4 regions of the Klebsiella sp. B345 genome follow, and region 1 is predicted to be linked to each of the others. Evidence: predicted binding sites of a transcription regulator. Region 1 holds the regulator's gene; each other region holds the start of a gene.

Region 1 (5,254 bases):
GCGCGGTATAGTGTCGTATTAGTTTATTAATTGCTCTGGTGCTATGGTTGAAATCACCCCCACAGAAATGACGCCCCCTGAAGACGATTCGCGCGAGTTTCACCCGATGCGCGGCGTGGGTAATCGTCATCTGCAAACCATGCTTCCGCGTCTGATCCGCCGCAAACTGGGCTTCACACCCTTCTGGCAACGCCTCGAGCTACCGGATGGTGATTTTGTCGATCTGGCATGGAGCGAAGACCCCTCCCTGGCACGGCATAAACCGCGGTTGGTCGTTTTTCACGGCCTGGAAGGCAGCCTGCACAGCCCCTACGCTCACGGCCTGATTCATGCTGCCATGCAGCGCGGCTGGCTGGGCGTGGTGATGCATTTTCGCGGCTGTAGCGGTGAACCCAATCGTAATAACCGGATCTATCATTCTGGCGAAACCGAAGACGGCAGCTGGTTTCTGCACTGGCTGCAACGTGAATTTGGTACGGTCCCGACCGCCGCCGTTGGCTATTCGCTGGGGGGAAACATGCTGGGCTGCCTGCTGGCAAAAGAAGGCGATAACGCCCCGCTGGACGCCGCGGTGATCGTCTCAGCCCCCTTCATGCTGGAAGCCTGCAGCTATCATATGGATAAAGGCTTTTCCCGGGTCTATCAGCGCTATCTGCTTAACCTGCTAAAGGCCAATGCGGCCCGTAAGCTGAAGGCCTACCCGGGTTCACTGCCGGTCGATTTACGCCAGCTCAAAGGAATGCGCCGCATCCGCGAGTTTGACGATATGATCACCGCGAAAATCCACGGTTTCGCCGATGCGCTGGACTACTATCGCCAGTGCAGCGCGATGCCACGATTAAGTGATATCACCACGCCGACGCTGATCATTCACGCAAAGGACGATCCTTTCATGGATCACCACTCTATCCCACCGCAAGAACAGCTGCCGGCAAATGTGGAATATCAGCTGACCGAACAAGGTGGGCACGTCGGGTTCGTTGGCGGCACGTTGCGTAAGCCGGAAATGTGGCTCGAACGACGCATTCCGGACTGGTTAACCCGTTGGTTGGGAGCACAAATATGATTATTCCCTGGCACGATCTGGATCCCGAAACGCTGGATAACCTAATCGAAAGTTTTGTATTGCGCGAAGGCACCGATTATGGTGAACATGAACGCTCGCTGGTGGATAAAGTCGCCGACGTCAAACAACAGTTAAAAAGCGGAGAAGCCGTGCTGGTGTGGTCTGAACTACACGAAACGGTCAACATTATGCCCCGCAAGCAGTTCCACGGCTAAGGCGGCACCACACCATCGTTTAATCTGGGAGTTGTTATGTCTGCCAAACATCCGGTGATTGCCGTCACGGGCTCCAGCGGCGCGGGAACCACGACCACCAGCCTCGCCTTTCGAAAAATTTTCGCCCAGCTGAATCTGCGTTCTGCGGAAGTCGAAGGCGACAGCTTCCATCGCTACACCCGCCCGGAAATGGACATGGCGATCCGTAAAGCGCGCGATCAGGGGAAGCACATCAGCTACTTCGGTCCGGAAGCCAACGACTTCGGACTGCTCGAAAATACCTTCATTGAATACGGGCGCAACGGCAGCGGTCAGTCGCGAAAATACCTGCATACCTATGACGAAGCGGTCCCGTGGAATCAGGTTCCGGGTACCTTTACGCCGTGGCAACCGCTCCCGGAACCCACCGACGTCCTGTTTTATGAAGGGCTGCACGGCGGCGTGGTCACCCCGCAGTACAACGTCGCACAGAATGTCGATTTGCTGGTCGGGGTGGTGCCGATTGTCAATCTGGAATGGATCCAGAAGCTTATCCGGGATACCAGCGAACGCGGCCATTCCCGTGAAGCGGTGATGGACTCCGTCGTGCGTTCGATGGAGGACTACATCAATTTCATCACCCCACAGTTTTCCCGTACCCATATCAACTTCCAGCGGGTCCCCACCGTCGATACCTCGAACCCGTTTGCGGCTAAAGGCATCCCCTCACTGGATGAGAGCTTTGTGGTGATCCACTTCCGTAATCTGCAGGATATCGATTTCCCGTGGCTGCTCGCGATGCTGCAGGGGTCGTTTATCTCGCATATCAATACGCTGGTGGTTCCGGGGGGCAAAATGGGCCTGGCGATGGAGTTGATCATGACGCCGCTGGTAGAGCGCCTGATGGAAGGCAGAAAGATCGACTAGCCATAAAAAACCCCGGACGCATTACGACCGGGGTTGTTCTCTGCTACCTGGCACTATCCTGCCGTCAGTTAGCCTTCAATGACTTCATAGGTGTGGGTGATGTTCACTGCTTTTTGCAGCATCAGCGCCACCGAGCAATATTTCTCTGCCGACAGATCCACCGCACGCGATACCGCCGCATCCTTCAGCTCTTTGCCGGTCACAATGAAATGCATGTTGATATTGGTAAACAGGCGCGGCGCCTCTTCCCGGCGTTCAGAGGTCAGCTTCACCTCACAGTTGGTCACGTCGTGACGCCCTTTCTGCAAAATAGACACAACATCAATTGCGCTGCATCCGCCCGCCGCCATCAACACCATTTCCATCGGGCTTGGCGCTTTATCTCCGGAGTTGCCGTCCATCAGAATCTGGTGACCTGATGCGGACTCTCCGATGAAGGTTAACCCTTCAACCCATTTCACACGAGCTTGCATAAAATTTAACTCCGAGGTTGCAATTTTCCTGACAGATTACGCGCACATAACAATTCTCGCAACGGAAGGCGACCTACATCATGCTGAAGCGAGACACCAGGAGACATGCGGCAAAAGCTATGCTAAAACAGTCGGGATGCTACAGTATTACATTGATGTATTGCATGTATGCAGAGGAGTTCACATTACAGGCTGAAGAAAAATCACCAGCCATTTCCCAGGCATAGGGAAACAATACGATTGCATGCCCGGATGCCGTGTAGTGTCGGCACCCGGAGATAGCTTATAACAGAGGATAACCGCGCATGGTGCTTGGCAAACCGCAAACAGACCCTACCCTCGAATGGTTCTTGTCTCATTGCCATATTCATAAGTACCCATCGAAAAGCACGCTGATCCACCAGGGTGAAAAAGCAGAAACGTTGTACTACATCGTCAAAGGCTCTGTGGCTGTGCTCATCAAGGATGAAGAAGGTAAAGAGATGATCCTCTCTTACCTCAACCAGGGCGATTTCATCGGTGAATTAGGCTTGTTTGAAGAAGGCCAGGAGCGTAGCGCCTGGGTACGTGCAAAAACCGCATGTGAAGTGGCCGAAATCTCTTACAAAAAATTCCGTCAGCTGATCCAGGTTAACCCGGATATTCTGATGCGCTTGTCGTCGCAGATGGCTCGTCGTCTGCAGGTCACCTCTGAAAAAGTGGGTAACCTTGCCTTCCTCGACGTCACCGGTCGTATCGCTCAGACGCTGCTGAATCTGGCTAAACAGCCGGACGCCATGACCCACCCTGATGGTATGCAAATTAAAATTACCCGCCAGGAAATTGGTCAGATCGTCGGTTGTTCTCGCGAAACCGTCGGCCGTATTCTGAAGATGCTGGAAGATCAGAATCTGATCTCCGCACACGGTAAAACTATCGTCGTTTACGGTACCCGTTAAGTCGTTAAAACGGCGTGTTGCCCCCGCAATACGCCGTTTTTGTCTCCTCCTGATGTGGCGCAGGCTGATTTACCATCCAGAAGTCAACTATGCACTGCGGCAAACGCTGGTGTTGTGTTTGCCTGTCGCGGTCGGTCTTCTCCTCGGTCACCTGCAACAGGGTCTGCTGTTTTCCTTAGTACCTGCCTGCTGTAACGTCGCCGGTCTGGACACCCCGCACAAACGCTTTTTTAAACGCCTGATCGTGGGCGGTTCACTGTTTGCCGGCTGTAGCCTGGTGGTTCAGCTGCTGCTGCAACAGGAAATCCCGCTGCCCTTAATTCTTAGCGGCCTGGCGCTGCTGCTTGGCGTGACGGCAGAGATTAGCTCGCTCCATGCCAGACTTCTCCCGGCCTCACTGATTGCAGCCATCTTTACCCTGAGCCTTGCCGGGAACATGCCCATCTGGGAGCCGCTGTTGATCTACGCACTCGGCACCTTGTGGTACGGACTGTTTAACTGGTTCTGGTTCTGGCTATGGCGCGAACAACCGCTGCGTGAATCCTTGAGCCTGCTCTACCGGGAGCTGGCTAACTACTGCGAAGCGAAATACAGCCTACTGACTCAGCATATTGACCCGGCGACCTCGCTCCCGCCGCTGCTCACACGCCAGCAAAAGGTGGTGGATCTGATCACCCAGTGCTACCAGCAGATGCATATGCTGGCGGCGAACCAGCGTAACGATCACAAGCGTCTGCTGCGGGCGTTTCAGGTGGCGCTGGATCTACAGGAACATATCTCCGTCAGCCTGCATCAGCCTGAGGAAGTTCAGAAACTGGTGGAGCGGAGCCACGCGGAGGCGGTGATCCGCTGGAACGCACAAACCGTTGCCGCCCGTCTACGGGTGCTGGCCGACGACATTCTGTACCACCGCTATCCGCAACGCTTTCATATGGATAAGCAGATTGGCGCGCTGGAGAAAATTGCCTGGCAGCACCCCGACAATCCCGTCGGGCAATTCTGTGCCTGGCACTTTAGCCGCATCGCCCGGGTGCTGCGTACCCAGCGCCCGCTGTATGCCCGCAACCTGATGGCAGATAAAGAACGCCGCCTGCCGCTGCTACCTGCGCTGAAGCACTATCTCTCATGGAAATCGCCGGCGCTGCGCAATGCCGCGCGTATCTGCGTGATGCTCACCGCCGCCAGCCTGATGGGCAGCGCCCTGCATCTTCCCAAGCCTTACTGGATCTTAATGACGGTGCTTTTCGTCACCCAAAACGGCTACGGCGCGACACGAGTGCGCATCGTCCATCGGGCGGCCGGCACCCTCGCAGGCCTCGCCATTGCCGGACTGACGCTGCACTTTCACGTTCCAGAGGGGTATACGCTTACCGCGTTGCTGATCATTACGCTGCTGAGCTACCTGATTATTCGTAAGCATTACGGCTGGGCGATGGTCGGCTTTACCGTGACGGCGGTCTATACCCTGCAACTTCTGACACTTAACGGCGAACAGTACATTGTCGCCAGGCTTATCGATACGCTTATCGGCTGCCTGATCGCCTTTGGCGGGATGGTCTGGCTGTGGCCACAGTGGCAGAGCGGACTGCTACGTAAAAACGCCCATGACGCGCTGGAAGCCGATCAGGAGGCCATCCGGCTGATCCTCAGCGACGA
Region 2 (5,254 bases), 670 kb from region 1:
TCAAAACCGGCGTCCTGCATCATGGATTTCAGGGTGTCCTGATTCGGATGCATCCGGATAGATTCAGCCAGGTAGCGATAGCTTTCACCATCTTTCGCGACCAGTTCCCCTACGCGCGGCAGCACATGGAAGGAGTAGGCATCATAGGCTTTGCTGAGTGGCTCAATGATCGGCTTCGAGAATTCCAGCACCAGCAGCCGTCCGCCTGGCTTCAGTACGCGATACATGGAACGCAGCGCTTTGTCTTTATCCGTGACGTTACGTAAACCGAACGAAATCGTGATGCAGTCAAAGGTGTTATCGGCAAACGGCAGCGCTTCTGCGTTCGCCTGAACGTACTCTACGTTGCCGACGATACCGATATTACGCAGCTTTTCGCGGCCCATTTTTAACATTGAGTCGTTGATATCGGCCAGCATAACGCGACCCGTTTCACCCACCAGACGGGAGAACTTCGCCGTCAGGTCACCGGTGCCCCCTGCCAGATCCAGTACAGTCTGACCACGGCGCACGCCGCTGCAATCAATGGTGAAACGCTTCCACAAGCGATGAATACCGAACGACATCAGATCATTCATAACATCATATTTCGCGGCCACAGAATGGAATACATGTGCCACCATGTCCGCCTTCTGCTCTTTGGCTACCGTCTGAAAACCAAAGTGCGTCGTTTCTTGTGAATCCTCAACCATCTCAATGCCTGCTTATCAAGAAAATGTTCGTCGAGTGTAACAGATTCAGCGCATTTCCCATACGCTTCAACGTGGCGTTGAGGGCTCTGCAGACATCTTCTGGTGGGCCGGTTCGGAGATAAATTCGTTATCTTCCAGCGCGTTTTCGTCCTCTTCAGAACGATATTCATCATCCTGGGCGGTCGCCTGTTCAACTAAATCAGGATTAATCTCGCGTTTGATCTCCACGCCCAGTTCACGGAAGGACTCGGCTTGCGCCAGCAGGTTGCCGCGCCCGGAGGCCAGCTTTTTCATCGCCTGGCGATAGTTATCCTGCGCTTTGTCGAGGCTCTGCCCGATGGCCGACATATCGTCGACGAACAGCCGCATTTTGTCGTACAGGCGCCCTGCACGCTCGGCGATTTTCTGCGCATTGCGGCTCTGGTGTTCATAGCGCCAGAGGTTGGCAATCGTGCGCAGCGCCACCAGCAGCGTGGTCGGGCTGACCAGCATGATATTGTGCTTCAGCGCTTCGGTGATCAGTTCAGGTTGACGGTCTATCGCCAGCAGGAACGCCGGCTCAACGGGGATAAACATCAGGACATAATCGAGCGAACGCAGGCCCGGCAGCTGTTGATAGTCTTTGCGCCCCAGCAGACGAATATGGTTACGCACCGAGGCGATATGTTCCTGCAGCGCCGCCTCACGAGTGTAATCATCTTCGGCATTGAAATAGCGCTCGTAGGCGACAAGGGTCATTTTGGCGTCAATGACCACATCTTTCCCCTGCGGCAGACGGACGATCACATCAGGCTGCATGCGCGCACGGCCTTCCGTTTCGATGCTCACCTGGGTCTGATACTCGTAGCCTTCGCGCAACCCGGAAGCCTCCAGTACGCGGGTTAACACCACTTCCCCCCAGTTACCCTGGGTTTTGTTATCCCCTTTGAGCGCCCGGGTCAGGTTCAGCGCTTCCTGAGCCATCTGGGCATTCAGCTGCTGCAGGTTGCGAATTTCATGTGCCAGGGTATGCCGCTCACGCGCCTCCTGACCAAAACTGTCCTGCACCTGGCGGCGGAAACCGTCCAGCTGTTCACGCAACGGTGTCAGCAGGCCGTGCAGGCTCTGGCGGTTCTGTTCATCCACGCGGCGGTTGCTGTGCTCAAAAATACGGTTTGCCAGGTTTTCAAACTGCTCGCTCAGGCGCTGCTCGCTGTTGACCATCTGGCGGATTTTATCTTCCGCGTGCATGCGGGTGGATTCAAGGCGAGTGGTAACTTCACGGAGGTCGGCCTCTAGCGAGGTGTTGATTTCACGCAGGCTGCGCAGCTCGTTGTTCAGCAGTTCGCACTCATCGCGCCAGTGGGCCTCCTGCACCAGTTGCTGGCGTGCAGCACTGAGTTCGATATCCAGCTCACGACGCTCTTCGATCAGATCGGCACGGATTTGGTCGGCTCTGGCTTTGGTCGCCAGCCATCCAGCAACCAGCCCGACGGCCAGCGCCACGATGGCACTTATCATAATCGAGATATCCACAACGCCCCCTGCGGCAACGACTTACGGCACAAAAATAGAATTGTGCTGTACAAACGTCCAGTTTAAAAGAAATTTCCTGCGAGGCGCTGCGCAAAAAAGAAAGGCCGGAAGATCCGGCCTGATATTAAGAGAGGGGAAACTACAGCAGGCGGCGAGCCGCTTCCACCACGATTTTTACCGCGTGGCTTTCGGTTTTCTTCATGGTTTCGGCATTCGGAATTTCCTGCTGGGTACGGTTCACGATAACCCCAGCCACCATCCCGGCACGCAGCCCCTGGCTGGCGCACATGGTCAGCAGCGTCGCCGATTCCATTTCGTAGTTCATCACGCCCATTGACTGCCACTCTTCCATCGAGCCTTTGAAGCGGTTGACGACGCGACCAGAGAAAGTGTCGTAACGCTCCTGGCCCGGGTAGAAGGTGTCAGATGATGCCGTCACGCCAATATGCGTGGTCGCGCCGATTGATTTCGCCGCGTCAACCAGCGCGGTGGTGCACGCAAAGTCAGCCACCGCCGGGTATTCCATTGGTGCAAAGTGCAGGCTCGCGCCGTCAAGGCGCACGGATGCCGTAGTCACCAGCACGTCGCCAACATTGATGTGCGGCTGGATTGCACCGGTGGTGCCAATACGCAGGAAAGTACGAACCCCCAGCTGAGCCAGTTCTTCAACGGCGATGGAGGTGGACGGGCCACCGATACCGGTGGAGCATACGATGACCGGCTTGCCATCGAGCTCGGCACGCCAGGAGGTAAATTCGCGATGAGATGCCAGCTTGACCGGCTTATCCATCAGCGCGGCGATCTTTTCCACACGCTCCGGATCGCCAGGGACGATAGCCAGCGTAGCCCCTTGTAAATCGTTTTTGGTGAGGCCGAGATGAAAAACATCAGACTTAGACATAAAAAACTCCTCTGTGGGTCGAATTATCAGCAGAAGCAAAACGGTACTTTACAGAAGCTATCTGCATAGTTTTGTGATGCCAATCACTACAGATGAAAATCATTGCAATGATTTTCCATTAAAAAGTGATAAACATCACATTAACAAGTTATATTCACCGTGCCTGAACAAAAGATAGCCTGTTTAAGGCAGTGTGATTGGTTAACGTCTGGTCGATAACGTCTATACCCGTCATGCTTCAAGCTGCAAAGGTGTTGGCTGCCCCCGCGCACCCCAGTCACTTACCTGTGTAAGCTCCTGGGGATTTACGGCCTTGCCGCCTTTATGCAACTTGCCGTATTTAGGGTCTATAGTTATCGGTGCGCTAATAATTAAAGGGTACGGAGAATACCATGACCACAACCAAGCAACCTGGCTTTGCGCCTGCAGCCACGCCGCACGCTTCTACCGCTGTTCATACCTCAGAGGAGAGCATTATCACCGGCGAAACATCGATCCCGACTCAGGGAGAGAATATGCCGGCGTACCACGCTCGTCCGAAAAACGTTGATGGCCTACTACCGGTCGTTATCGTTGTGCAGGAAATTTTCGGCGTTCATGAACATATCCGCGACATTTGCCGCCGCCTGGCACAGGAAGGATATCTGGCGATCGCACCAGAACTCTACTTCCGCCAGGGCGATCCCAATGATTACACCGATATCCCCACGCTGTTCCAGGAACTGGTCAGCAAAGTGCCAGATGCTCAGGTACTGGCAGATCTCGACCATGTTGCCAGCTGGGCCGCGCGTCACGAGGGCGATGCCCATCGGCTGTTGATTACCGGTTTCTGCTGGGGTGGTCGTATCACCTGGTTGTATGCTGCACACAATCCGCAGCTGAAAGCGGCGGTGGCCTGGTACGGGAAACTGGTGGGCCAGAAAACCCTGAACACGCCAAATTATCCGGTGGATATCGCGGTCGATCTCAACGCGCCGGTTCTGGGCCTGTACGGCGCTAAAGATGCCAGCATTCCGCAGGATACGGTGGAAACCATGCGTCAGGCGCTACGTGCCGCCAACGCCAAAGCGGAGATCATCGTCTACCCGGAAGCCGATCACGCCTTTAACGCCGATTATCGTGCCAGCTACCATGAAGAGTCAGCCAAAGACGGCTGGCAGCGCATGCTGGCATGGTTTGCCCAGTACGGTGGCAAACGCGCTTAAGCCGCTACCGGTTGCCGATATGGTGGTGAATCATATCGGCAATCGTCCCATCATCGAGCCACCTTACCAGGCAATCACGGATAAAAGCGTAGTGCTGGAGCCGGGTGCGCGGTACGCAAATCGCCTGCTGTATCTGACTGAAGCTATCGGGCAGTACGCGAAGCTGCGGGTATTGCTGCGCCACGCTGCAGAGCGGCTGACGAATGCCGGCGACCATATCCCCCTCACCGTCGATAAACGCGCGGATCGCCTCCTGGGACGTGGCGTACTGCCGCATCGTCGCCTGTTTTAAGGTTCGAATCAGATACAGCTCATAGGCAGCCCCTTTGCCGACATTAATCGTCACCCCAGACTTGTCCATTTCTTGCACAGAGCGAATCTCATTGTCATCTCGGACCATCAGGGTGCTTTCAATGGTGATATAGGGCTGGGTGAAGCACAGCACGTTTTCCCGGGCGGGGTCTATCGCCAGGAAGGCAATATCCCACTGGTCCTGCAGGGCGGCTTCCACCACTTTCCCGGCCGTGGGCCAGGTGATAAACCGCGCCTCGCGGCCGCATTCAGCGGCCAGCTTTTTGGCGAGGGCGACGGAGATCCCACCCGGAGTGTTATCTGGCAATACGGTGGCGAGAACCGGGTTCCCGAGATTAATAGCAAAACGTAAAGTGCCCGTTGAGTCGTCGTGCCCGGTCATCGTTCGCTCCCGGAAATGATTGGCTTCTGTGGTGCCGCTAAGCGTAGCCCAGCCGGGAAGATTTCGCAGGCTCGATGCCGGACTTTTTCCGTCGCGCTGGGGCTACGACCCGCAACATTTTTTGTACTTTCGACCGCTCCCGCACGGGCAAGGGTCGTTGCGCTTCGCCGCCGTCGGCGCCTGCTGCGCCTCGCGTGCCAGCCACTGCGCGATCGCTGATGGCGGGTAACCATTTTCCTGCAGCTGC
Region 3 (5,254 bases), 810 kb from region 1:
AGCGCCCACAGCACCCGCTGCGATCGCGATTGATTGAGGTGATGTACCGTCAGCATGGAGACTCTCCCGTCAGTTGTTCGAATTAACTATAGGAACTGACGGCGATTGGCGGAAAAATTTCGGCGAAATAAACCGGTGAAATGGCGGGGCTGTGCCACAATTAAATTGTCGACGCAATCCGGAACCTCCATCAACATCTTGCGCAATACTGAGGGGAGTCGACGTCGGGGGAAACCCTCCTGCGAACCAGTAGGATAGAATCAAAGACAAAGACCGGAAAACAACTAAAGCGCCCTGTTGTGGCGCTTTAGTTTTTATACGTCATCTTCCAGCAGTCGCGCCCCAGTCCCCTCTTCACCCAGTTTATCTCCCGGGTTACGCAACGGGCAGTCGCGCCGTGACAGGCAACCGCAACCAATACAGCCGTCCAGTTGATCGCGCAGCGCCGTGAGGGTATGGATGCGGCGGTCCAGCTCTTCCCGCCACTGCGACGAGAGCTGCTTCCACTCTTTGGCGCTCAGGTTATGCCCCTCAGGCAATACGCCAAACGCATCGCCGATGGTCGCCAGCGGGATCCCGATACGCTGGGCAATTTTAATGATCGCCACCGCGCGCAGCACATCACGTCGATAGCGCCGCTGATTGCCGGTATTACGCTGGCTGTGAATCAGCCCTTTGCTTTCGTAGAAATGCAGAGCCGAGACAGCAACACCGGTACGTTTTGCCACCTCGCCTGGGGTCAGCAGCATTTTAATGCGGGTCGATTTCTTTTCCATAAAGCGCTTTACCTCAAGTTAACTTGAGGAATTATACTCGCCCACAGACAAAACGACGAATCGAGAATTGAGAGAGGCCGCTTTATGTCCCATCAGGATATTATCCAAACGCTTATTGAATGGATTGATGAACATATCGATCAACCACTTAACATTGATGTAGTCGCCAGAAAATCGGGTTACTCGAAATGGTATCTTCAGCGGATGTTCCGTGCCGTGATGCATCAAACGCTGGGTGATTACATCCGCCAGCGCCGGCTGCTGATGGCCGCGGAAGCGCTCAGAACGACGCAGCGGCCGATCTTTGATATTGCGATGGACCTCGGGTATGTGTCGCAGCAGACCTTCTCACGGGTGTTCCGCCGGGAGTTCGATCGTACCCCTAGCGACTACCGCCATCAGATCTCTGCCTGACCGTTCAGACGCAGGGGCAGAGCCGGCTGGGGGCGTTCGCCAGCCACAGCCTGAACTCCTGCGGCGGCATCGCTTTGGCAAAGTGCCAGCCCTGGCAATACTGCACGCCACGCTGTCGTAGCCAGTTCACCTGCTCTATCGTTTCCACCCCTTCGGCAACGGTTTTTAAATGCAGGCTGCGCGCCATTTCAATAATATGCTCGACGATCATGTAGCTGGTGCTGTTGGTCGTCAGCGTATCGATAAACGACTTATCGATCTTGAGGATATCCACGTTCAGCAGGTGGAGATTGTGCAGGTTTGAATAACCGGTGCCAAAATCATCAATGGCAATTTCATACCCGGCGTCACGGAAGGCCTGGATCACCGGCATGGATTTGTGCACGTCGATAAACCCGCGCTCGGTCACTTCAATTTTAATCTGGTCGATACTCACCGCGTAGCTGCTGGCCTTTTCACTGATTCTGGCAATGAGCCTTGATGAGTAAAAATCCGTGGCCGACAGGTTAATGGCGATATACAAATGGGGATGCCGGGAGAGAAACTCGCCCAGCTCGGCAAACAGTTCATCCACCACATAGTCGGTAATCTGGGCGATCATCCCTTCGCTTTCCGCCAGTGGAATAAACTCCGCCGGACTCATTACCGGCCCCTCACATCCCGGCCAGCGCAGCAGCGCTTCGGCCCCCACGCAGCGGTTATGTTGAATATCGATGATTGGCTGATAGTGCAGGCGCAACTGCCGGTGATTTAGCGCCCGCTGCAGCATATTGCGCGGTGAATCGTATTGCTTACGGGTTCGTGACCAGACCAGTAAAATCAGGACGCTGCAAATGAAGCCCAGCGGTAGCGTGACGGTAAGCTGATCAAAAAAGACCTGGTAATAGCTGGCGTACGAGGTGGACATGATCACCGCGATGGGGCGAATGGTGGAGCGCGCCACGGTATAAACCCGGTTATCCTGGCGGAATAAGGTCCCGTCGTGTCCCACCAGGCTGTGCAACAACTCGGCATCAGCATTTTTGCTGGTAGAAAAAAAGAGGTTGGTTTTGGTATCGAACAAGCCATAGGCTAAATCTTTATCGCTGGATATTAGGGAGCTGTAGGACAGGGGATTAATAACCGCGACGTAGTGCCCTTTTTGCATATAGGTCATGGCAAAACCAGGGTAGAAAGGCGTATCCCGATAATAGTAAATGGCGACATCGGGCGCTTTTGTATAATTTGCCGCCGGTGTTCGCCACGGTTTTTTCGGATGAACCGAGGTTGAACAATCAAACTGCGTCCCGTCAGCGTAAATTAAATCATCGACATAAAGCAGACTGCGCACAATGCCCAGCATATATTGCTGATGCTCGGGAGAACACAGTGTCCCCGTATACTGCAAGGCTTTTTTACGTGCCAGCTCCACTTCATCAACGACCAGCTCCGTTTTTTGCAGCGCCAGCTGTGAGAACGAACGAAGTCGATCGCCGGTTTCCGCTTTCGCTCTCAGTTGAGCAAACCACAGCGCCAGAACGATGGGCAGTAAGACCACCAGGGCGAGACCCAATATTCGCAAAGGCTTGCGCAGCGTGCGACGATTCATTTCCGTTGTGTATCCATGCGATATGCCTTAATCACGGTAAAAGATCACACCCATTGTTTACAGCAGTGACTATTTTTAGCAATCAGCCAGTTGGGGTAAAAACCCCATCGTCAATAATGATGAATAATACTAAGTTCACGGGCAATCGAGAAACTTTCTCGGCATTATGCGAGCACGACCACTCAGTAATTCGGTTTATTCGTATTATTGGCGAGAATAAATCATAAAAACCGCAGATAACGTTTATCAATAAGCAGCCAGAGACCCCACTAATAACCACATCAATAATACGGCTTAAAAACAGATAAAAAAACGCGCATTTTGGACTGGTGAATAAAACAGCAAATGTGATATAGTTCACACAACTTAATGAAACAAGAACACCGTTTCATTACTCCCCTGATTGCCTAAAGATAGCCAGAGCGCCACGTCATCGTCAGTCTCGCCAGGTTGTCAAAGGCACCCGATTTTTTTGAGGATGAGGTTGATGGCTTCCATTACTACCAGTGTCATACTGTTGCGCTGGCCGCTAGTGAGCGCGGTTTTGATGTTTTTGGCCAGCTCGATGAACATTCAGCTACGTAAAAGTGACTATGCCGGTTTAGCGGTCATTTGCAGCTGTCTTGGCCTGGCTGCGGCCTGCTGGTTCGCCACCGGCCTGCTGGGTATCACACTGCTGGATGTCGCTAAAATCTGGGGCAATATCAAAGACGTGATGATTGACGTCATGAGCCAAACGCCGCCGCAATGGCCGATGGTCATGACTTGATTTTCAGGCCATCTTACGGCAAGCGCTGACGCTGCTTACTCGCAATCCTTTGATATCTTAATAAATTTATCGTTGTAGATAATATATTTATTGCCAGGCTGGCGCAGTGCCGCCTGGCGAAGCACATCTCCAGGCCGCAAATACCAGGCCTCTCCCTCTTCTTCCGTTGAGTCGCAACCGGGTTTAATCAACAGCTTAAACCAGGTATTGCCGCTGTTGCTGAGACTCCCTGCCTTGCGATCGAAGGCCCAGCGAAACTGCACCTGCCGTGGACGCACCACCAGGATAGTCTCCATCACCACCACCGGATCGATACCGACCATTCCTCCCGCCGCATTGCGCGCGACGCGATTACGCGTTGGGATTTCACGAAATGAAACCCGGTAGTAACGTTCGCGGTTATCCTGCGGGCCATGATAATAAAATTTAAAATACTCACCCTGCCCGGCCTGTAACGTCAGCTGGCGCGGAGCAAACAGCAGCTCGCCATCTGCGGGGCGGGAACGCACTTCATTGCCGCCAGGACGGTCGATGCCAACCACCGAAACCTGATACAGCCGCGCGCTCTTATTGTTATTCAGGACCCGTTTAGCAACAAATTGCTCCTCAGCCCCCAGCGAAAAGGTCAGATTGCCGACGGAAATCGCCTGGCTCGCCATCGGCAGCCCCAGCAGCAGTAACCACCCGACGACCCTGAGCCGCTTAATTAATATTGCGCCACGTCGCCTGAACATGAATTTCTCCTGAAGCACTGACTTCACCAAACCAGCCCTCGTCATTAATGGTTCTTAATGAGATAGCATCGTTCATCGGGATGGAAAACTTAACCGTCGTCTTGTTCATCACGCCGACATCGCCGGACGCATCCGTCCACGGCGTCGTGAGCCATAGCGCATCCGTCATATCGTTCCAGCGACTATCGCAGCCTGCATCGTACGTTTTGACCGCGCCGCTCTGGGTGGTCAGCGAGAGCTGCGCCGGGAAAGGCACCTTTGCCGTGCCATCTGCCGAACTAAAAAGGCAGTACGAACGACCGGCAATGGACTGCGCCGGGCCATCCACTTTAATCAGGACTTCATCGGCGGCGGTTTTGCCGCTGGTGGTCACGATATAGCCAAAATCAAGCGCCGGTTCCCCTGCCCCGACATTGCCTTCTCGCGTTGGCGAGCTGGTGTACTCATCCGAAATAATGCTGATGCTGAAATCACGCGGCTTGATAATCAGCGAATTGGAGGTGGAAAACTCATACCAGCCAGACTCCGGTGAAGTGGTGTTCTGGAAGCGAAAGTTAAACAGGTCCTGAGTGTTGATATCGCTGATCCCCTGCGCCACCATCTGCTTAAAGAAGTTGCTGGAAAAGAAGATGTAGACCGAATCCGAGGCCTTCATCTCATTAAAGGTGTAGTAGTAGGCGGTACCGCTGACCGGCTTCCAGCTGTTGCCGTTGAGGCTGAACTGCATATCGTAACTCCCCACCGCCGAGGCCAGCGAGGAGTTGCTAATCGCCGGGAAGATATGGATCGAGGTATTGCTCAGCCCGTTATGCTGCAACGTGTAATTGACCATCTTGCAGCTCAGGCCGCTGCGGGTACCGATGGTCTGCTCCTGACAATTGCTGTTCCCCTCACCCAGCGTCGGGATCCCATCGCTGTTAATAAACACTTCAGTCAAGGAATGTGTATTGATGAGTTTTAAGCTCGCCGCTTT
Region 4 (5,254 bases), 2.6 Mb from region 1:
GCCGCGGCCAATGTGGTCAAAGCGGAGAGCGATAAGCTTGCCGCGTTCAACGATCCACAAAACCGTTACGCCTTCTGCCTGACCTGCGCCAACATTCGTTAATCCCTTCCCGGCAGATACGCCCCGCAGACGTTGTTGTTGATGTCAGCGGGGCGAACCCGCTCCAGCAATCTTAGTCTGAACTCCCCCCGACCAACGCAGCTGTGACCTTAAGTATGTGTAATTTTCGGTACGTCACTTTATACTGCGCCTGTCTACGTACAACCTAAGCGATGATATGCAAAAGAAATCGATTTACGTTGCCTACACCGGTGGGACCATCGGTATGCAGCGCTCTGAACACGGTTATATCCCCGTTTCCGGCCACCTGCAGCGCCAGCTTGCGCTGATGCCTGAGTTCCACCGTCCGGAGATGCCGGATTTTACTATTCATGAATATGAGCCGCTGATGGACTCTTCCGATATGACACCGGAAGACTGGCAGCATATTGCTGACGATATTCGCGCCCATTATGACGAGTACGATGGCTTCGTGATTCTGCACGGCACCGATACCATGGCGTTTACCGCCTCGGCGCTGTCGTTCATGCTGGAGCATCTGGGGAAACCGGTTATTGTGACAGGGTCACAAATCCCCCTGGCCGAGCTGCGTTCCGACGGACAAATCAACCTGTTGAATGCCCTCTACGTTGCCGCCAATTACCCCATCAATGAAGTATCGCTGTTTTTCAACAACCGACTGTATCGCGGCAACCGCACCACCAAAGCCCATGCCGACGGTTTCAATGCTTTCGCCTCCCCGAACCTGGCCCCGCTGCTGGAAGCCGGGATCCACATTCGACGCCTCGGGACGCCGCCTGCGCCACAGGGCCAGGGGGAGCTGATTGTCCACCCGATCACCCCGCAGCCCATCGGCGTGGTGACCATCTACCCGGGTATTTCTGCCGATGTGGTGCGTAACTTCCTGCGCCAGCCGGTTAAAGCGCTGATCCTGCGCTCTTACGGCGTCGGTAATGCCCCGCAAAACGGCGAGTTTATCCAGGTGCTCGCGGAAGCCAGTCAACGCGGGATCGTGGTGATCAACCTGACCCAATGCATGTCGGGTAAAGTCAATATGGGCGGCTATGCCACCGGTAACGCCCTCGCCCAGGCCGGTGTCATCAGCGGCTTTGATATGACCGTTGAGGCGACGCTGACTAAGCTACACTACCTGCTGAGCCAGAATCTGAGTGTCGAGGCCATCCGCCAGTTAATGCAGGAAAATCTGCGCGGCGAGTTGACCCCTGACGAGTAAGGAGAACCGATGACCCATCGCGCACTTTTGTTGGTTGATTTACAGAATGATTTTTGCGCCGGCGGCGCGTTGGCCGTGCCGGAGGGTGACAGCACTATTGATGTCGCCAACCGACTGATCGACGCGTGCCTGGCCCGGGGTGAACCGGTCGTCGCCAGCCAGGACTGGCATCCGGCGAATCATGGTAGCTTCGCCAGCCAACATCAGGTCGAACCCTACTCGCAGGGCCAGCTTGATGGCCTGGCGCAGACGTTCTGGCCAGATCACTGCGTGCAGAACAGCGAAGGTGCAGCGCTGCATCCGCTGCTTCAGCAGCAGGCTATCAACGAGGTGTTCCATAAAGGTGAAAACCCGGCGATCGACAGCTATAGCGCCTTTTTTGATAACGGACATCGCCACAAAACCCGGCTCGATGCGTGGCTGCGGGAACGCGACATCAGCGAACTCATCGTCCTTGGTCTGGCGACCGATTACTGCGTCAAATTTACCGTGCTGGACGCCCTGGCGCTTGGCTATACGGTGAACGTGATCGCTGACGGCTGCCGCGGGGTCAACCTCGAGCCGCAGGACAGCGCCCACGCCTTTATGGACATGGCCGCCGCTGGCGCCACGTTGTATACCGCCGACGACTGGCTGGAAACGCAGCCTTAATCCTGCCGTGAAGTGTGCTCATCAGCTCATCCCCCGGTCACGCCTTGCTTGACGGGGGATGAACTGGTGCCAACCGTCGCCGGGTCGTCCGGTCGGTTACTGCAGTTTAAACGTGGAGATCGGCTTGGGTGCAATGCCGAAATCTTCTTTCAGCTGCTGCTTGCTCTTCATCACCATCTGACCGTTGGTATCGATGGTCATATGCTGAGCGTCGCTGTTATGCCGCGCCTGATAGAGCATCACCAGCTGCAGGCTGTTCTCTTTCTGTGCCTCGGTTAACGCCACGCCATCCGGCCATTTTCCCAGCTCCACCGCGGTCACCAGACGTTGGTAAACTTCGGGGGTCATGCTGTCTATCATTTGTTCGATTTCCATGGTCCGCTCGACTCCACGTTGGAATAATTTGCTGAATCGTTTCTCTAACCTTTAATTTGCTCGCCGTTATCGTCGTCGTTGAAGCTTAATGACGCCGAATTTACGCAAAAACGCTCGCCGGTAGGTTGCGGGCCGTCGGGGAATACATGCCCCAGGTGGGCATCACAATTTCCACAGCGAATTTCGGTGCGCTGCATGCCGTGCGAGTAGTCGTTCAGATAACGAATTGCCTCGTCGCTGACCGGCTCGTAGAAGCTCGGCCAGCCGCAACCTGAGTCATACTTCGAATCCGAGCGAAACAGCGCCGCATCGCATACCAGGCAGTGGTAGATGCCGTCGCGCTTGTTGTGGAGCAGTCGTCCGGTGAACGGCGGCTCAGTACCGTGATTCTGCGTCACGTAAAACTGCATCTCACTCAAGTTTTTTTTGAGTTCGTCTGAGGAGGGTTTATTCGCCATGTGCATGCATCTCACTGTGAAAGGACAACGTTATCGGGCGATTCTAACAAAACATTAACAATGAAGCGTGGACTTTTGTTCTAAACTTATTCGATGCCAAAAGGCAGCCCAGATAATTGTGATTTACATCACATTTTTATCTTTCCCGACCTTTAAAATTCCGCGCGCAGCCCCAATATGGAATTGGGCTCAAAGGGAGAGTGAGGCAGATCAATGGTGCGAAGGTATGCTCAGTATTGATTTGTCGCAATGATTGACACGATTCCGCTTGACGCTGCGTAAGGTTTTTGTAATTTTACAGGCAACCTTTTATTCACTAACAAATAGCTGGTGGAATATATGACTATCAAAGTAGGTATCAACGGTTTTGGCCGTATCGGTCGCATTGTTTTCCGTGCTGCTCAGGAACGTTCTGACATCGAGATCGTTGCAATCAACGACCTGTTAGACGCTGACTACATGGCATACATGCTGAAGTATGACTCCACTCACGGCCGTTTCAACGGTACCGTTGAAGTGAAAGACGGTCATCTGATCGTTAACGGTAAAAAAATCCGTGTTACCGCTGAACGTGATCCGGCTAACCTGAAGTGGAACGAAGCAGGTGTTGACGTTGTTGCAGAAGCAACTGGTCTGTTCCTGACTGACGAAACCGCTCGTAAACACATCACTGCTGGCGCGAAAAAAGTCGTTCTGACTGGCCCGTCCAAAGACAACACTCCGATGTTTGTTAAAGGCGCTAACTTTGACAAATACGAAGGCCAGGACATCGTTTCTAACGCATCCTGCACCACCAACTGCCTGGCTCCGCTGGCTAAAGTTATCAACGACAACTTCGGTATCATCGAAGGTCTGATGACAACTGTTCACGCGACCACCGCAACTCAGAAAACCGTTGATGGCCCGTCTCACAAAGACTGGCGCGGCGGCCGCGGCGCAGCTCAGAACATCATCCCGTCCTCTACCGGTGCTGCTAAAGCAGTAGGTAAAGTACTGCCTGAACTGAATGGCAAACTGACTGGTATGGCGTTCCGCGTTCCTACTCCGAACGTATCCGTTGTTGACCTGACCGTTCGTCTGGAAAAAGCTGCTTCTTATGAAGAAATTAAGAAAGCAATCAAAGCTGCTTCCGAAGGCGCAATGAAAGGCGTTCTGGGCTACACCGAAGACGACGTTGTATCTACCGATTTCAACGGTGAAGTTTGCACTTCCGTGTTCGATGCTAAAGCTGGTATCGCACTGAACGACAACTTCGTGAAACTGGTTTCCTGGTACGACAACGAAACTGGTTACTCCAACAAAGTTCTGGACCTGATCGCTCACATCTCCAAATAAGTTGAGATGAGAATCTGATCCAAAAAGGCGACTTCGGTCGCCTTTTTTTATGTACACGCCACCCCGCATGCAGCCTGTGCACTGGCTGTCTTCTGGGGGATGGAGGTGTCACGCTAACGAAGGATTGCACCATGATTAATAAAATTTTTGCTCTCCCGGTTATTGAAGAAATCTCGCCTGTTCTGTCCCGCCGTCAGCTCGATGAGCTGGAACTGATCGTTGTTGACCATCCGCAGGTTAAAGCCTCCGTCGCCTTCCAGGGCGCTCATCTGCTGTCGTGGAAACCTGCCGGAGAAGAAGAAGTCCTGTGGCTGAGCGGGAACACGCCGTTCAAAACCGGCGTCGCGCTGCGCGGCGGCGTACCGGTGTGCTGGCCGTGGTTCGGCCCGTCGGCACAGCAAGGTCTGCCTTCCCACGGCTTCGCCCGTAACCTGGCGTGGACGCTGAAAGGCCATGATGAAGATGACAGTGGCGTGATGCTGACCTTCGAACTGCAAAGCAGCGATGAGACCCGTCAATACTGGCCGCATGACTTCACCCTCTATGCGCGCTTCAAACTGGGCAAAACCTGCGAGATCGAACTGGAAGCGCACGGCGAGTTTGAAACCACCTCCGCGCTGCACACTTACTTCAACGTCGGTGATATCGCAGCCGTTAAAGTGAGCGGCCTGGGCGATCGTTATATCGATAAAGTTCAAAACGCCGAAGAAGGCGTGCTGAGCGAGGGCGTACAAACTTTCCCGGATCGTACCGACCGCGTATACCTCAATGCCGAAGCCTGCAGCGTGATCCACGACGATGCGCTGAACCGCAATATCGACGTTGTCCATCATCATCACAGCAACGTGGTGGGCTGGAACCCAGGCCCGGCGCTGTCCGTGAGCATGGGCGATATACCGGATGATGGTTACAAGACCTTCGTTTGCGTGGAAACCTGCTGCGTTACCGAACCGCAGAAAACCAGCGAAGAGAAGCCTTCTCGTCTGGCACAAACTATCCGTGTCGTGAAACGCGGATAACCCCTGCCCTCCCGCGATGCGGGACACGCCGGATCAAAAACAGGGCGCTAGCGCCCTGTTTTTATAGCTGACGAACGTCCGTTACCAGAATCCCACCAGCTTCATCCACGCACCGCCCAGCA

What was found. The regulator CRP, encoded in region 1, controls carbon source genes, mostly activating them, when cyclic AMP is high. The targets are predictions, from matches to a motif close to ATGTGANNNNNNTCACAT.
Region 2: a site for CRP is predicted at 3,232-3,249, ahead of udp (uridine phosphorylase). Genes of this name have one in related genera too.
Region 3: a site for CRP is predicted at 3,124-3,141, ahead of ACMYSO_RS15580 (YjcB family protein). Genes of this name have one in related genera too.
Region 4: a site for CRP is predicted at 2,895-2,912, ahead of msrB (peptide-methionine (R)-S-oxide reductase MsrB). Genes of this name have one in related genera too.

Annotation. Positions count from the first base shown of each region.
Region 1 is NZ_CP180443.1:2,506,454-2,511,707, forward strand. It holds gene ACMYSO_RS11900 (hydrolase) at 107-1,066, shown strand; gene ACMYSO_RS11905 (YheU family protein) at 1,063-1,281, shown strand; gene ACMYSO_RS11910 (phosphoribulokinase) at 1,318-2,187, shown strand; gene ACMYSO_RS11915 (OsmC family protein) at 2,256-2,660, opposite strand; gene crp (cAMP-activated global transcriptional regulator CRP) at 2,966-3,598, shown strand; gene ACMYSO_RS11925 (YccS/YhfK family putative transporter) at 3,651-5,254, shown strand, end outside.
Region 2 is NZ_CP180443.1:3,176,565-3,181,818, reverse strand. It holds gene ubiE (bifunctional demethylmenaquinone methyltransferase/2-methoxy-6-polyprenyl-1,4-benzoquinol methylase UbiE) at 1-692, opposite strand, end outside; gene rmuC (DNA recombination protein RmuC) at 759-2,207, opposite strand; gene udp (uridine phosphorylase) at 2,347-3,108, opposite strand; gene ACMYSO_RS14950 (dienelactone hydrolase family protein) at 3,501-4,313, shown strand; gene ACMYSO_RS14945 (transporter substrate-binding domain-containing protein) at 4,318-5,007, opposite strand; gene ACMYSO_RS14940 (anaerobic sulfatase maturase) at 5,110-5,254, opposite strand, start outside.
Region 3 is NZ_CP180443.1:3,317,688-3,322,941, reverse strand. It holds gene ACMYSO_RS15600 (glutathione S-transferase family protein) at 1-56, opposite strand, end outside; gene soxR (redox-sensitive transcriptional activator SoxR) at 315-776, opposite strand; gene soxS (superoxide response transcriptional regulator SoxS) at 861-1,190, shown strand; gene ACMYSO_RS15585 (EAL domain-containing protein) at 1,195-2,778, opposite strand; gene ACMYSO_RS15580 (YjcB family protein) at 3,266-3,547, shown strand; gene ACMYSO_RS15575 (fimbria/pilus periplasmic chaperone) at 3,583-4,281, opposite strand; gene ecpD (fimbrial adhesin EcpD) at 4,250-5,254, opposite strand, start outside.
Region 4 is NZ_CP180443.1:5,232,711-5,237,964, reverse strand. It holds gene sppA (signal peptide peptidase SppA) at 1-102, shown strand, start outside; gene ansA (asparaginase) at 278-1,294, shown strand; gene pncA (bifunctional nicotinamidase/pyrazinamidase) at 1,304-1,945, shown strand; gene ACMYSO_RS24625 (YeaC family protein) at 2,042-2,320, opposite strand; gene msrB (peptide-methionine (R)-S-oxide reductase MsrB) at 2,365-2,778, opposite strand; gene gapA (glyceraldehyde-3-phosphate dehydrogenase) at 3,118-4,113, shown strand; gene ACMYSO_RS24610 (D-hexose-6-phosphate mutarotase) at 4,245-5,132, shown strand; gene ACMYSO_RS24605 (anion permease) at 5,214-5,254, opposite strand, start outside.